2 regions of the Paraburkholderia sp. A1RI-2L genome follow, and region 2 is predicted to be linked to the other one. Evidence: riboswitches for the same ligand, from Rfam matches in the RefSeq annotation. Region 2 holds a riboswitch; the other holds the start of a gene.
The links. Region 2 has a riboswitch for cobalamin ahead of PWP93_RS27370 (TonB-dependent receptor domain-containing protein). Riboswitches for the same ligand answer to the same signal wherever they lie in the genome.

Region 1 (7,611 bases), on a different contig from region 2:
CTGCGGCGTCGAACATGTGCATCACGTTTGCGAATGCATCGCGGAAGAATCCCGACACGCGCAGCATCACGTCGATACGCGGTCGGCCGAGCGCGCTCGACGGCATGATCTCGAAGTCCGTCACGCGGTGGCTGCCCGGCGCCCACTTCGGACGCACGCCGAGCAGCGCGAACGCCTGCGCGATGTCGTCGCCGCCGGTTCGCATCGTCGCCGTGCCCCACACCGACAAGCCGATCGCGCGCGGATAATCGCCGTGCTCCTGCAAATGGCGTTCGATCAGGTGTCCGGCCGATTTCACGCCGAGTGCCCATGCCGCCTGAGTCGGAATCGCGCGTGTATCGACCGAATAGAAATTGCGTCCGGTGGGCAGCACGTCTGGCCGGCCGCGCGAGGGCGACCCGCTCGGCCCCGGCGGAACGAAGCGGCCTTCGAGGCCGCGTGTGAGGTGACGAAGCTCCTCATGGCCGCAGGCATCGAGGCGCGGCAGGACATCCGCAAATGCGCGCTCCAGCACCGCCGACGCATGCGTGAACGCGTGTTGATTCAGCGCGGGATCAGACGCATCGCCGCCCATATCGTCAAGCAGCTTCGCCGCCAGCAATTCCAGGCGCTCGTGCGTATCGCCGTTATGCCGCCACGGCGCATCGCTGACCTGCGCCAGCAGCGCGGGGCGCGGCCCGGTCCACGGCGAGGACCCTTCGGCCGTCAGCGGATCGAATCGCTGAGCGATGCCCAGGTCTTTCGCAAGTGCATCGATCAGCCCGGCATTGCGGCCTTTTCCATCACCGATCGGCAAACGCATCAGCGCGAGCAGCGTGTCGAGTCGCTCGCGCCCGGCAGGCGAACGGCCGAACACGTGCAGGCCATCGCGAATCTGCGCTTCCTTCAATTCGCATAACCAGGCATCGACGCGCGTGAGCAACTCGTCTTCCTCGTCCTGTCCGCGCGGCTTCGAAAGACTCAGCTCTTCGTGCAGACGGTGCTTGACGATCGTATCGAGGATCGTGCCTCGAAGCAGCTTCGCACGACGCGCATCGACCATCAGCGCCTCGTAATATTCATCGACCTGCCGCTCCAGGTCCTGCAGCGGGCCATAGGACTCGGCGCGCGTCAGTGGCGGCATCAGGTGATCGATGATGACGGCCTGCGCCCGCCGTTTCGCCTGGCTCCCCTCGCCCGGATCGTTGACGATGAACGGATAGAGGTGCGGCATCGGCCCGAGTGTCAGGTCGGGCCAGCAACTGTCGCTGAGTGCGACGCTCTTGCCAGGCAGCCATTCGAGGCTGCCGTGCTTGCCGACGTGCACGAGCGCATCGACACCGAAAACCTCGCGCAACCAGAAGTAGAACGCCAGGTAGGCATGCGGCGGAACGAGATCGGCGTCGTGGTAGCTCGCGTAGTCGCCCGCCACCCGCGAACGCGACGGCTGGATGCCGATGAACACGCGAGCGCAGCGCCAGCCGGCGATCATGAAGCGCCCCTGGCGAACCGTCGGGTCGTTTTCCGGCGGACCCCAGCGCGCGTTCAATGCGTCGCGTATTTCGACGGGCAGTGCCGCGAACGACCTCAGGTAATCGTCGAGCGGCAGGCTCTGCAATGCCGGACGCAGATCGCGCACCTCCGGATCGTTGGTCACGCCCTGCGTGAGGCGGGTCATCAGCGCCTCGCCGTCTTCGGGCAAGGCATCGACGCGATAACCCTGCTCACGCAGCGATCTCAAGATCCCGACGACCGAGGCAGGGGTGTCGAGCCCAACACCATTGCCGATGCGCCCCTCGCTGGCCGGGTAATTGGCCAGCACGAGGGCCAGTCGCTTTTCGTCGTTGCGCAGGCTGCGCAACCGGCACCAGCGCCGGCTCAGCTCCGCAACGAACGCGACACGCTCCATGTCCGGCTGGTAGCGCACCACGTCGACTTCGGTATGGGGGCAACGATACGCGAGCCCCTTGAAACTGATTGCCCGCGTAATGATGCGGCCGTCCACTTCGGGCAGCGCCACATGCATAGCGATATCGCGCGAATTGAGGCCTTGATTGTCCTTGACCCAATGGTCGCGATTCCCGCCGCTCAGGATGACCTGCAAAACCGGCGCGTCCACACCGAATACGGGCAACTGCTCCGGATCGTCTGGCGTCGATGCCGCGAAGGCCGTCGTGTTGAGCACCAGCCCGACGTCATGCTCGTCGCACAGCCGCGCAACGACATCGCGGCTCACGGCGTCCTTGAGCGACGTGATCGCAATCGGCAGCGGATTCAGCCCGCGTGCTTCCAGCGCATCGATGAGCGCGTCGAACACGGCCGTGTTCGCGGCCTGCAGATGCGCGCGATAAAAGAGGATCGCCACGACAGGCGCCGTGGCCTGCCAGCGGGCCTGCCAGTCGGCGGCCGTTGGCGTATCGCGTTCTGGATGGTAGAGCAGGGCATTGGGCACCGGCATCGGCAAGGCCGGTTCGTCGCCCCAGTCGAGCGCATGCCAGGCAATCGCGCGCATGAAGGCTTCGGCGTTGGCCGGTCCGCCCTCGCGCAGGTATCGCCACAGGCGTGTGCAGAACTCGGGACTGGCCGTGCTCTGCGCGATCAGGTTCGGATCTTCCTGGAGGTCGCCCGAGAACATCACGAGCATCTGTCCGCGTTTTTCCGCGAGATCGACGACCCGCTCGATGCCGTAGGGCCAGTAAGCCTCTCCGCCGAGGTGATCGACGACCACGACGCGTGCATGCTGCAGCACGTCGTCGACGTAAAAATCGACCGAAGCAGGCTGGCGCAGCCAGGTGACGTTCGCTAGCCTCAGGCTCGGAAACTCCGGCCCGAGCCGCTCGACGACGCTCGCCAGCAGCGACAGCGTCGTATCGGCCGAGCTGAGCACGACGATGTCGGCCGGACGTTGATCGATGCGGATAACGCCCGCCGTGTCGTCGACGAAGCCGCCCGGGACCGTTCGCAACAGGTGCATGCGATGCCTGCCGTGAATGCGCTCAGGCCGGCGCGGTGACAGACTGCGCGCCGGGAGCGGCATCAAGCGCGGCATCGAGCGCGGCGTCGAACGCGCGCTGAAGCACCGCTTGATCCAGATCCTCGCCGATCAGGACGAAGCGGCTCGTACGCGCTTCGTCATCGCGCCAGCGGCGATCGAAATAGCTGTCGAAGCGCGCGCCCACACCCTGGATCACGAGACGCATCGGTGCGCCCGGCAGCGCCGCGAAACCCTTCGCGCGATAGATCGTGTGGTGCTCGACCAACTGCCGCAACGCGGCGATTGCGGCATCGCGCGATGCAGGCGCGCCCGACACGACGACCGAGTCGAAATCGTCGTGATGGTGATCGGCATCGTGCGCCGAACCGTGATGATCGTGACGCTGATCGATCGTCTCCTCGGACGCCGAGTTCAGGCCGAGCAGCACCGGAAGATCGAGCCGGCCATTGTGGGCAGGGACGATCTTCACATGCGCGGGAATGTCTTCGCGGATCAACGCGGCCACGGCCGCCTGTTGCGCGCCATCGAGGAGATCGGTCTTGTTGAGCACGACGAGATCCGCCGCGCTCAACTGGTCCTCGAACAGCTCGTGCAGCGGCGATTCATGATCGAGATTCGGATCGGCCTTGCGCTGTTCGTCCACGGCCTCGGGATCTTCGGCGAACTGCCCGCTCGCGGCGGCCGGGCCGTCCACGACCGTGACCACCGCATCGACCGTGAAGCTGCCGCGGATCGACGGCCAGTTGAAAGCCTGCACGAGCGGTTTGGGCAATGCGAGCCCCGACGTCTCGATCAGCACATGGTCGATCTGGTCGCGTCGCTCGACGAGTGCTTCCATGACCGGGAAAAACTCTTCTTGCACGGTGCAGCACAGGCAGCCGTTCGCCAGCTCGTACAGTTGGCCTTCGGTTTGCTCGCCGGATTCATCGCAGCCGATCCCGCAGCCCTTGAGGATTTCGCCGTCGATCCCGAGCTCGCCGAATTCGTTGACGATCACGGCAACGCGCAGGCCGTTCGCGTTGGACAGGATGTGGCGCAGCAGCGTGGTCTTGCCGCTGCCGAGAAAGCCCGTGATGACGGTCACAGGAATCTTGCGCATGGAGGTGGACATGAAAGGTCTCGATGGCGGTGGTCGCGTGCAACATCACTCCCGTGCCGTTGCTGGCATGAGGCTTGAGGCGTGACGAAAACGCGTGATGAATGCGACGGTCGGCAGCGCGCCGCCTACCCGCAGCGCGTGTCGTCTTCTCCGGCCGGTCTCCGGGCTGGCGAAAAGCCGCTTCACCTTCCCGCGCGACCTGTGGATGCACAGGCGTTGTGCGCAGTGGTTTCGCACATACGTGGCACGTATGTGTAGAAGTCGGCCGTGTATCGCTCTCGAGCGACACGTTCGCTTACCGTTGCGGGGGCAGCACAGGTGGGGTCGCCGCAGCGCATCGCTGCATCGAACCGCTGTTTCCCGTTTAACTGCGCACGTCGGAACGCGTGCGCGAGCACCAGATTAGCCGGGAGTGTAGGTGCCGCGTGCGCGCCAGTCAAGAAACAGGCGAGCCTCGGGCCTTGCCGCGGGCGTGTGGTATCGTGAAAAAAGAGATCTTCGGCTATTTGCCTGTTGTTCACGGACAGGCAAGGTTTCATCCCCTTTCGTTTCATCCCCTTTCGACGCGCCTTCGAAATATGCATGCTCCTTCCGCCAGCCTCGGCTCGCCGGCGATTCTGGTGATCGGCAAAGTGGCGCCGCTGGCCCGCACCGATGCCCTGCCCCCTGCGGGGCGGCGACCGGGTCTGTTGACCATCGGCCTGGGCTTCCGGCGCGATGTCACTCCCGGCCAGATCGAGGCCGCCGTCCGGATGGCGCTCGGGATGCTGGAATCAGGCGACATGGCCGAAGTCATGTGCGTGGCTACACTGCAAGACAAAGCGCACGAGCCGGCCCTGCTGGCGTTCTGCGAGCAGCATCGGATGCCGCTGGTCGGCGTCCCGGCGGAGGAAATCCGTGTCTGTCTCGGCGAAAATCCGTCGCTCACGCGTTCGCCGGTTGCACGCGAGAAGCTCGGCGTCGCGGGTGTATGCGAGCCTTGTGCGCTGCTCGCTGCCCCCGGTGCCCGGCTGCTGCGCGGCAAGCTCGCGCTCGATGGCGTCACGGTTGCCATTGGCACGGTCAGCCCGATGCAGCCGGATCACACAGACAACAAACAAGGACATCATGAAGACCGATAGCGAATCCCATCTGCGCATGACCCAACGCCGTCGCGAAGGACACGAAAAGAAGCAGGCTGCCGCCACGCATGAAAAAGGCCTGCTGATCGTGCATACCGGCAATGGCAAAGGCAAGAGTACGGCGGCTTTCGGCATGGCCGTGCGAATGCTGGGCCACAACGAGCGTCTCGGTGTCGTGCAGTTCATCAAGGGCGCGTTGCATACGTCCGAGCGTGATTTTCTCGGCGCACATCCGATGTGCGATTTCGTCACGATGGGTGATGGCTATACATGGAACACGCAGAACCGCGAGGCCGACATCGCCACGGCCCGCAAAGGCTGGGATCAGGCCGTCGCAATGATCCAGAGCGGCAACTACCGGATGGTGATCCTCGACGAACTCAACACTGTCCTCAAGTACGAATACCTGCCGCTCGATGAAGTGCTCGCTGTGCTGAGCGCGCGTGGCCCGGCGCAGCATGTCGTAGTCACCGGCCGCCACGCGCCCGATGCGCTCATCGAGGCAGCCGATCTCGTCACGGAAATGCGCCTCGTGAAGCATCCTTATAAGGAACAGGGCGTAAAGGCGCAGAAAGGTGTGGAGTTCTAACCATGCCGTCCTGTCCAGCGCTGTTCGTCAGCGCGCCCGCATCGGGCCAGGGAAAGACCACGATCACGGCAGGCCTTGCGCTGCTGCACCGCCAGCTCGGCCGGCGCGTGCGCGTCTTCAAGACGGGACCGGACTTCCTCGACCCGATGATACTGGAGCGTGCAAGCGGCGCCCCGGTCCAGTCGCTCGACCTCTGGATGGCAGGCGAAGACGGGTGCCGCCGGCTGCTGGCCGAGGCCGCTGCGCAGGCGGATCTCATCCTGATCGAAGGCGTGATGGGACTCTTCGACGGCACACCCAGCAGCGCCGATCTCGCAGCTAAATTCGGCGTGCCCGTCGTCGCCGTGATTTCGGCGAAGTCGATGGCACAGACGTTCGGCGCCATCGCATTCGGTCTTGCGCATTACCGCACGGATGTGGCAATACATGGCGTGCTGGCCAATCATGTCAGTTCGGTGCGTCACGCGCAGATGATCCAGGCGGGCATGCCCGACGGGCTGCGCTGGCTCGGGCATCTCGCCCCATCCGCGCAGATGGCGCTGCCGGAACGGCATCTGGGGCTTCATCAGGCTGGCGAAATCGACCAGCTCGAATCGCGTATTGCCTTCACGGCCCAGGCACTCGCCGATACGGCGCTGGCCGAATTGCCCGCGGCTGTTTCGTTCGATGCAGCGCCGCACGATAGGCACCACGCGCAGCCGAGGCTGCTCGAAGGCACGCAGATCGCCATCGCTCGCGACGCAGCCTTCTCGTTCATCTATCCAGCGAACGTGAGCCTGCTGGAAAGCCTGGGCGCGCGCGTCGCGTTTTTCTCGCCGCTGGCAAACGAACCCGTCCCCAGTCATGCCGATGCGCTGTATCTGCCCGGCGGCTACCCCGAGCTTCATGCTGCCACGCTGGCCGGCAATGCAATAACCGCCACCAGCATCCGTGACCATGCAGCTGCCGGCAAGCCCGTGGTTGCCGAATGCGGCGGCATGCTGTATCTGCTCGAAGAGCTGACCGATACCGAAAATCGCTCCACTCCGATGCTCGGGCTGTTGCAGGGACGCGCGGCAATGCAGAAACGGCTGGTCTCGCTCGGTATGATGGCGCTCGAAACGAAATTTGGCGTGCTAACGGGCCACACGTTCCACTATTCCAGCATGACGACTCCCCTGCAACCCGACCGCCACGCCACCCGCGCGCAGACCGGCGCGCCCGGCGAGCCGGTGTTCCGCTCGGGCACGATCGTCGCAAGCTACATGCATGGATACTGGCCGTCCAACCCCGCCCTCGCCGCAGCGCTTTTTTGCGGCAAATCCTTTTAAGGAAACCGAACGGATGGCGGTGCACCGTGGCCGGTGGCCTGCGCGATCCGGAATACGTGGGCTAGCCACCCTCGCGGCAGGACTGCGCCTCGGCTGGGGCTCGATCTTCTATCCGGAAGTGATTCGCCAGCTGTCACGGATTCTCGTTGCAAGCTCATCGAGCAGCGCGAGCCGGTCCGGATCGCCCATCGTTTTCCATGCCCGGATTTCGGCCCTGTTGCGCAGACAGCCTTCGCAATAACCGCCCTGCTGGTTCAACCGGCAAACGTCGATGCACGGGGAGCCGACCGGACGCTGCGTTTTCGCCTGTTCGATCTTCTGCGCGAGACTCACGCGCGGTGTTTGTTCGACGTTATCCATCACACCCCACCCGCATTCACTTCGCGGCTTACCGCGCGCAGCGCAGCATCGAGCCGCGCCCATCCTGATTCGTCCGCGGGCAGGCCGAAGCGCAGCCCCCGGACGACGTCGAACCGCCGTGTCCAGACGGCATGACGGGCCAATCCATCCTGCCACTG
Region 2 (7,611 bases):
ACGATTCGTGCCAGCGCGGCGCGCAGAAGATCAAGAACGAAGTCGGCCCCGTCGACATTCTGATCAACAATGCGGGCATCACGCGCGACATGACCTTCAAGAAGATGGACAAGGTCAACTGGGATATGGTCCTGCGCACCAATCTGGACTCCATCTTCAATATCTCGAAGCCGCTGTGCGACAGCATGGTTGAGCACGGCTGGGGCCGCATCATCAATATTTCGTCGGTGAACGGCTCCAAGGGCGCCGTGGGCCAGACGAACTATGCAGCGGCGAAGGCCGGCATGCACGGCTTCACGAAATCGCTCGCACTCGAAGTCGCTCGCAAGGGCGTGACGGTGAACACGATTTCGCCGGGCTATCTTGCAACGAAGATGGTAACCGCCATTCCGCAGGAGATTCTCGATACGAAGATCATCCCGCAGATCCCGATGGGCCGTCTCGGCAGCCCGAATGAAGTTGCCGCGCTCGTGCTGTTCCTCTGCTCGGACGACGCCAGTTTCGTGACCGGCGCGAATATCCCCATCAACGGCGGCCAGCACATGCAGTAACGCTGTACTCGTCTCATTTCGCCGCAAGCCGCGCCGGCCGTCCTGGTCGGCGTAGTTTGCGGCGTGTTCCGCGTGGGCGACTGCCGCGAGAAGGCCGCGCAATCCTGCGTTCGAGGCCGATCCAATCCGTAGCACCTCCCCAACTTCGACATCTTCGGCAAGCCGCCGCGGAATCACCGGAACGCGATCGTCAATGGCGCGGCGTTCGGCGCCGACTACTGCACGCGCATGGCAGTGGTGAGGTCCAACATTCTCGTCAACAAGAGCCGCGAAACTCAATACCTCTAGCTGGCTGCCCCGCATTTGCTGAAATAACGTGTAATCGTCATTGCGCGAAGGCGATCATCCGCACTTGAAACGGGCTAAAAGCGCCACCTGTCATTTCGCAAGTCCACAGCGTCTCGCGACAAACTCGAATTTTTTCGAAATCCACATCGTGCGGCCCAAATCAGTTGTGTGCGGACCGGCTTGCGACTATCGTGCAAGTAGATATCGTCGAGTGAAAGGATTTGGAAGAATTCGATATCGAAATTGCCGTGGATTGAGTCTGCGAATCGTTGGGCCAATAGCAGTCGATTTGCATGTATTGTCGCTTTGCCGTCATAATTGGGTATGCCATGATGGCATTGCCTATATGGGCCAAGCCAAACTTCGACATGCAAACGAAGTTCAAACAGCTGCTTGGGGGTGGAATTCCTGACAGGGAGAATGAGTATGGTTACGTTGGACGCAATCAAGCTGAAGATTGCAAAGCTTGAGAAACAGGCGGTAGCGATTGCCGAAAAGCAATCGTCCATCGGTCTCGCGAGAATTCGCGATCTGATGCAAAAGCACGGTTTGAGCGTTGCCGATATCGAGCGCTTCGTTGGCAAAAGACGCGGCCGCAGGCCCGGCGTCAAGGCTGCGAATGGCGCAGCGAAAGCGCTGCATCCCAACGCACATCCGGTCGCGGCGAAATACGCCGATCCGAAAACCGGCGCAACCTGGAGCGGACGCGGGCGTGCACCCGCCTGGATTCGCGACGCCAAGGACCGCTCGAAATTCCTGATCACGGCGGGCGCGGCGCCCAGGGCGGCATCGGCCAAAGCCGCTGGCGTGAAGAAGGCCGTGGTGAAACGTGCGGCAGCAAAAAAGGCTGGCGCAAAAACCACCGCCGTTAAAAAAGCAGCGGCTGGCAGGCCTGGGCGCAAGAAAGCTGCTCCCGCAAAGAAAGCTGCAGCACCGCGCAAGATGACTGCAAGAAAGACACGCGCATCCGCGCCGGCCGCCGCAGCGCCCGCAACTGCAGCCTGATCCTTCTCTGATCGAACGCCTGGATCAAGCTGTTCGATAACTCACCTGACCGTAGCCGGTGTCACGCCATTCCCGAACGGGACAGCGCAACACAGGCTACCGGTGTCGCCGCAGATCGACTGGCGGCATCTTTTTTCCATCATCCTCAATTAACAATTTCCGTAATGCTGGGCCCGATTATTTCGGCCAGCATTTGCGTCATTACCATTTGCGCGCGGCAATTTCTGAAAGGCAGGTGTAATCGGTGCGGCGCGCAATCAGAATGTATAGGTGAGTTTGCCGAACGCGGTCCGGCCGAGGCTGTTATAGCCGTACGTGGTCATGTACTGCCGGTTGAACAGATTCGATATCGACGCGGACAGCAACAGGTGCGCATTCACCTTATACGAAGCACGCAGGCTCACCGTCGTGTACGACGGCAAATACAGCGTATTGAACTGATCGTCGAAGGTCGAGCCGCCGTAAAGCAATGACACGCCCGTGTTGAGCGCGTGGAGGTTGAATTCGTCCCACGTATGGTCGACGCTCAGGCTCACGGTTTGGCGCGGGCGGCGATTGAGCCAGGTCTGGTCGGTCACGTCCTGCGGATTCAGAATGCCGATCGCCAGACTCACGGGTGTGGACGCCCCGAGCGTGCCCTTGTACGAGAGGTCGAGCCCCTGAATGTGCGCACGCCCGACGTTTACGGGCAGAAAGGTCTGCGAATCGTAGGTGATGAGGTCGTGCACGCGCGTGTCGTACACGGCGGCCGTGAAGGTGCCGTACGACGTGTTGGCATCGAGCGCCGCTTCGATCGTGTCGCTGCGTTCTGGCTGGAGGTTGGGGTTCGCGTAGCCCGGATAGTACAGATCGTTGAAGGTCGGCAGCCGGAACGCGTTGCCATAGGAAACGCGCGCTGTGTAGACCGGCGTGATCGCCCACGAGAGCGCGGCGTTGCCCGTATTGACGGCCTGCCCCTGGACGATCTCGTGGCGTCCGGCGAGGAACAGCGTCACGTCGCCGAGCGTTGCCGACTGGTGCAAAGAGACTGCGGAGTCGTTGCGCGCCGGCAAGCCGCTGGGCACCTCGACGGGCAAGTAGGCCAGTTCGCGCGAGAAGTCGTAGGCGAGCTTGGTTTCGCCTGAAAGCGGCTGCCCGAACAGCGTGTGCCCACGCTCCTGATGCGTGATCGAAGTCGACGTGGAGAAGCGCGTCGAGTCGAATTGATCGGTCGGTATCGCGGGATCGTTCGAGTAGATGAACTGGCGATCGGTTGCGTAGCCCACCGACTGGTCGAATTGCGTGAACGGCGTGATGTCGAGGTGAAACGCCGCGCCGGTCGTGAGTTGATGGTCGCGCTGCCGGTCGTTGCCGCCCGCGTTGTCATAGGACAGATCGGACTGGTGATACAGCGCAAATGTGGAAATCGACCAGTTGTCGTGCGCATAGCCAAGCCGCCCATTCACGTCCTGGGCGTGATACGGATTGCGGCCGTCCTCGTGACCGTAGGCCCAGGGCCGGGTCGCGTCGATGCCCGCGGTGTTGTAGTCGTGCAGCCCCAGTGAATACGTGAGGCCTTCGAGCGCCGCGAGCGGTCCGCTCGAGGGCACGGTGCCCGAGGTGCTCAGCATCGTGTCGAAGGTCTTGTTGGACCCGCCGCCGAACGACACCGTGGTCCGGTTCGGCTGATTCGACGCGTGGCGCGTGAAGAGTTGCACGACGCCGCCCACGGCGTCCGCGCCGAACGAGGCGGCAGCGGGGCCCGAGATCACCTCGACGCGGTCGAACGCATCGGTCGGCAGGTCGGCCCATTCGGGCATGCCCGTGGTCACGGAGCCAATGCGGATCCCGTCGATGAACACGGCCACCTGCTCGGGCGACGAGCCGCGAATGCTCACCGAAGCCAGCGAGCCCGGCCCGCCGCTTTGCGACACGGTCACGCCCGGCAGCGTGGCGAGCGCCTGCGTGATGCTCGGGTCGGCGGGCGAGAGGCGGTCGAGGTCTTCGCGCGTGAGCACTTGCGTGCTCGCGTAGCGCTGGTCGAACGATTGCGGCAGATGCTGGGTGTCGCCGACCACGAGGATGTTCGACAGCGTGGTGTCGTTGTCCGAGGCGGCGGATTCGGTGGATGCGGCGGCGGCCGGCGGCTGCGTCGCGGGCATCGTGGGCGTCACGGGCGCGGCAGCGGCAGCGCTGTGCCATGCATAAACGCTCATGGCGCACGCGGCGGCGAGATGGCGGAGTTTCGGCCGGCGGTCTTGTCCGGAGCCGCCGGGAGCCGGCGGAATGTAGCTTGTGCGCTGGCCAAAGCGTTCGTCAATGCAGCGGCAACGGGCTTCCTGGGCGGAAGCCGTTTCAATCGTGGTGGACATGCAACTGATCCTGAGGTCGGGCTGTCCTTGCAACGGGCGACCGCGCACGGGCGGTGCTTGCGCATCGGGACACCCCGCCCCGTGCGGCTGCTTGGACCTCGGTCGATGGCAGGTCTCCTGGCTCGCGGGTCGACGCCCCTTGCCGGCCTTCCCGGTTTCCCAGTGGCGCGTTTGGCATGGACTTGCCGCTCACAGTTGCGGGGGCAGCCGCAGACTCGGGGTCGGGGGCGGCCCCACTGCGTTCCCTTTTGATCCCGTCGCCGGGAACCATCAGGGCGCAAGGGTAATGGCCGCGCGTGGCGGGCGTCAACCCGATATGCATCGGGCGTTGTGAAAACGCCCTTGGGCGCGGGCCCAAGGGCACGGCGATTCAGCCCCGAGGCCTAATTCCAGTCCAGCGCGCCGCCCGTCTGATACTCGGTCACGCGAGTTTCGAAGAAATTCTTCTCCTTGCGCAAATTGGCCTGCTCGTCGAGCCAGGGCAGCACGTTTTCGGCACCGGGAAACGGCGCGGGCATCTCCAACTGACCTGCGCGACGGTTCGCGATGTAGCGGAACTGTGCGCAATGCAAATCGGCCGAGTAACCCAGAATCGGCTCGCGCAGGATATAGCCCGCATAAGCCGTTTCCGCCGCATCGGCTTCTTCCCAGATCCGTTGCACGGCGCGCGGATCGAGTTGCAGGTTTTCCTCCTCCAGTAGCTGCCGGATGACGCGGATGCCAAAGCCGCAATGCAGCACCTCGTCGCGCATGATGTACTGGAACTGCTGCGCGGTCGCCTTCATCAACCCGCGCCGCTGGAGCGCGAACACCGGCGTAAAGCCGTTGTAGAACCAGCAGCCCTCGAACACGGCCGCGAAAAACAGGTAGGCGAGCGCGAATTCGTGCAGCGTGTCGCGGTTCGAGAGGTCGAGGCCGGGCGCCAGAATGCGTTCGAGCCGCTGGTTCGCGAGCGCGATCTTGGCGTGAATTTCGGGCACGACGCGATAGCGGTTATAGATTTCCTGCTGGTCAAGCCCGAGTGTTTCGATGCAGTGCTGGTAAGTCCAGGTATGCAACGCTTCTTCGTAGACCTGGCGAGCCTGATAGATTTGCAATTCGGGCGCGGTCATCTTTTCCATTACCGCGAGCCCGATATTGCGCATCGCCAGAATGTCCGACGTGGTGAGGTAGGCGAGCACGTTTTCGAAAACGTGTCGTTCCGTTTCGGTCAGGCGCTGCTGGTAATCGTGCACGTCGTCGCTCATGGAAATTTCGAGCGGCGTCCAGTGATTGCGGTTCGCGCTCAGAAAGCACTCCCACGCCCACGGATAGCGAAACGGCGCGAGCTGATTGATATCTCCGCGGCCGTTGACGACGCGCTTGTCTTCGGCGCGCGTGGCTTGCTGCTGCGCATGGGTTTTGCCGTTGCTGGTCATGGCTCAGAGCCCTCCCGCCAGGTAAGCGGCCACGCCTCGCTTGAAGGGACGTAGATGATCGCCCGCGCGCAACAGGACATCGCGCGCCAGGCGTGCAGGCAGATGATCCCGCGTGTAGATCGACGCGATCATGCCGGTGATCAGATAGAGTGGGCGCGTTGCCAGACGATGCTTGTGCTCGTAGCGCTGCAGCAGCGCATCGGACGCGTAGTCGCGCCCGGCGAGGCAGGCTTCGCGAATCGAGCCGGCGAGCGTGCCGACGCCCGACAAGCCAAGGTTGAAGCCGTGCGCCGTGACCGGATGCATGCCCACCGCTGCATCGCCCACCGCCGCGAAGCGTCGCGCCACGAAATGCTCCGGATAAACCGCGACCAGCGGATACGCGTGTCGCGTCGTGACCAGTTCCATCTTGCCGAGGCGGTGGTCGAAGCGGCGCTCGATTTCGTCGGCGAAGGTGCGCGCGTCCACGTGTGTGAGCCGCTCGATTTCGCGGCCCGTGAGCGTGAGCACCACGGAAGACTGGAACGCGCCGGACGCCGGGTGCGGATTCATGGGCAGCAACGCGAGCGTCTGGCCATACCCGAACCATTCCCACGCGGCATGATGATGCGGCTTTTCGTGCGTCATGCCACACACCAGCATCGTCTTGCCGAAGTCGCGCATCCGCGCGGAGATGCCCATCATCCGCCTCGTGGACGAAAACCGGCTGTCCGCCGCCACGATCAGGCGCGTTTCGATCGATGCCCCGCCCTCGAGCTGCACGGTGGCGCAGTGGTCGTCGGACTTGACGCCGACCACGCGTTGGGATGTGCGGACGTCGATGTCCGCGCCGTCTTCCTTCGCGCATTGCACCGCTTCGAAGGCGGCCTTGCGAATCTGGTGATTGGCGACCAGCCAGCCGAGTTCGTCGTGCGGGCTCAGGTCGCGCCCGATCTCGAGTGCGTACGAAGACTTGCCGTTGAAAACGCGTGCGTCGAGCAGACGCGACTTCGATTGGCTCTCGATGCGCTTCCATAGTCCAAGCTGTTTCAGCATGCCCACTGATTTATGCGTGAGCGCGATTTCACGTCCGTCAAAGTCTGGATTGCGAAGTTCATCCTCACTCTGCTGATCGACGATCACGATTTTCAGGCCTGTTCCAGCGAGCGAACGGGCGAAGCACAGACCCGCCGGGCCAGCCCCCACAACGACGATATCGGCTTTCACCGGGATCCTCCCATCGATATTCAAATCACCAACGCTGCGTGCGCCGCCATGCACGAACGTCGTGCGGCGGGCTGCGAACGTCGCCATGCCCTGGTGCGAGTCCGGTGCGAATCCGCTTGCAGTGGTCGCTGCGGGTGCGAACGCGGGCTCGCAGACCTTAGAGAGCGCCGGGGCCGCTGTCCATCCTGCGTGAGGATGGGGTGCGGGTGCGCGCTTGCTTCTTTCGGACTAGTCCGCCTTGCGTATTCCGGTTGCAGGGCGCATTCGGTTAAATGCGGAGCGCGCCGATCCCCGCACGGGCGACCGGCAATCTATCCCGGATAGCGGCATGGCCGATAGCGACGGATTGCCCTGCGCTGGCGATGTTTGAGACATCCTTGCGGTTATCGAGTGCGCCAATCCGGGCGCGAGGCAACGGAGAGCGAAACATGAGCAAGACCTCAAGATCGCTGCGATGGCGGGCAGCAACCACGAAAAAACCGCGCAACAACCGCGAAAATCAGTCTGCAACGATGTCGGCACTACAAAAAAGGATTCCAAATCATTTGCAGGATTGCCTGCCCGCCATGCCGGCACGTGCACGCATCCCATTTTGAGATGACTGTGCGGCCAATCGGGTTAGCGTTGCCCTACGAGCGCCTGCTTGAAATGCGATTGCCGGCGCTGGCCGGGAACCTAGTCGACAATGCCTGCATCCCGGCTACAGGGCAGGCTTTCCTGAGAGGAGACCAGCATGCGGGAAAGAGGGGAGGTAGCAGCTCGGCTGATCGATGTGATGCAAGAGGGCGTCTG

Region 1: linked by a shared signal. The riboswitch ahead of cobW (cobalamin biosynthesis protein CobW) and the one ahead of PWP93_RS27370 (TonB-dependent receptor domain-containing protein) in region 2 are both predicted to bind cobalamin.

Annotation. Positions count from the first base shown of each region.
Region 1 is NZ_JARBTA010000002.1:1,225,596-1,233,206, reverse strand. Features, by position in the region: gene cobN (cobaltochelatase subunit CobN) at 1-2,953, opposite strand, end outside; gene cobW (cobalamin biosynthesis protein CobW) at 2,976-4,085, opposite strand; cobalamin riboswitch at 4,208-4,490, opposite strand; gene PWP93_RS20425 (cobalamin biosynthesis protein) at 4,556-5,194, shown strand; gene cobO (cob(I)yrinic acid a,c-diamide adenosyltransferase) at 5,181-5,783, shown strand; gene PWP93_RS20415 (cobyrinate a,c-diamide synthase) at 5,786-7,093, shown strand; gene PWP93_RS20410 (DUF1289 domain-containing protein) at 7,202-7,453, opposite strand; gene cobD (threonine-phosphate decarboxylase CobD) at 7,453-7,611, opposite strand, start outside.
Region 2 is NZ_JARBTA010000003.1:913,457-921,067, reverse strand. Features, by position in the region: gene phbB (acetoacetyl-CoA reductase) at 1-551, shown strand, start outside; gene PWP93_RS27375 (H-NS histone family protein) at 1,239-1,844, shown strand; gene PWP93_RS27370 (TonB-dependent receptor domain-containing protein) at 2,102-3,985, opposite strand; cobalamin riboswitch at 4,285-4,482, opposite strand; gene PWP93_RS27365 (ribonucleotide-diphosphate reductase subunit beta) at 4,579-5,613, opposite strand; gene ubiM (5-demethoxyubiquinol-8 5-hydroxylase UbiM) at 5,617-6,906, opposite strand; gene PWP93_RS27355 (hypothetical protein) at 7,248-7,415, shown strand; gene PWP93_RS27350 (hypothetical protein) at 7,553-7,611, shown strand, end outside.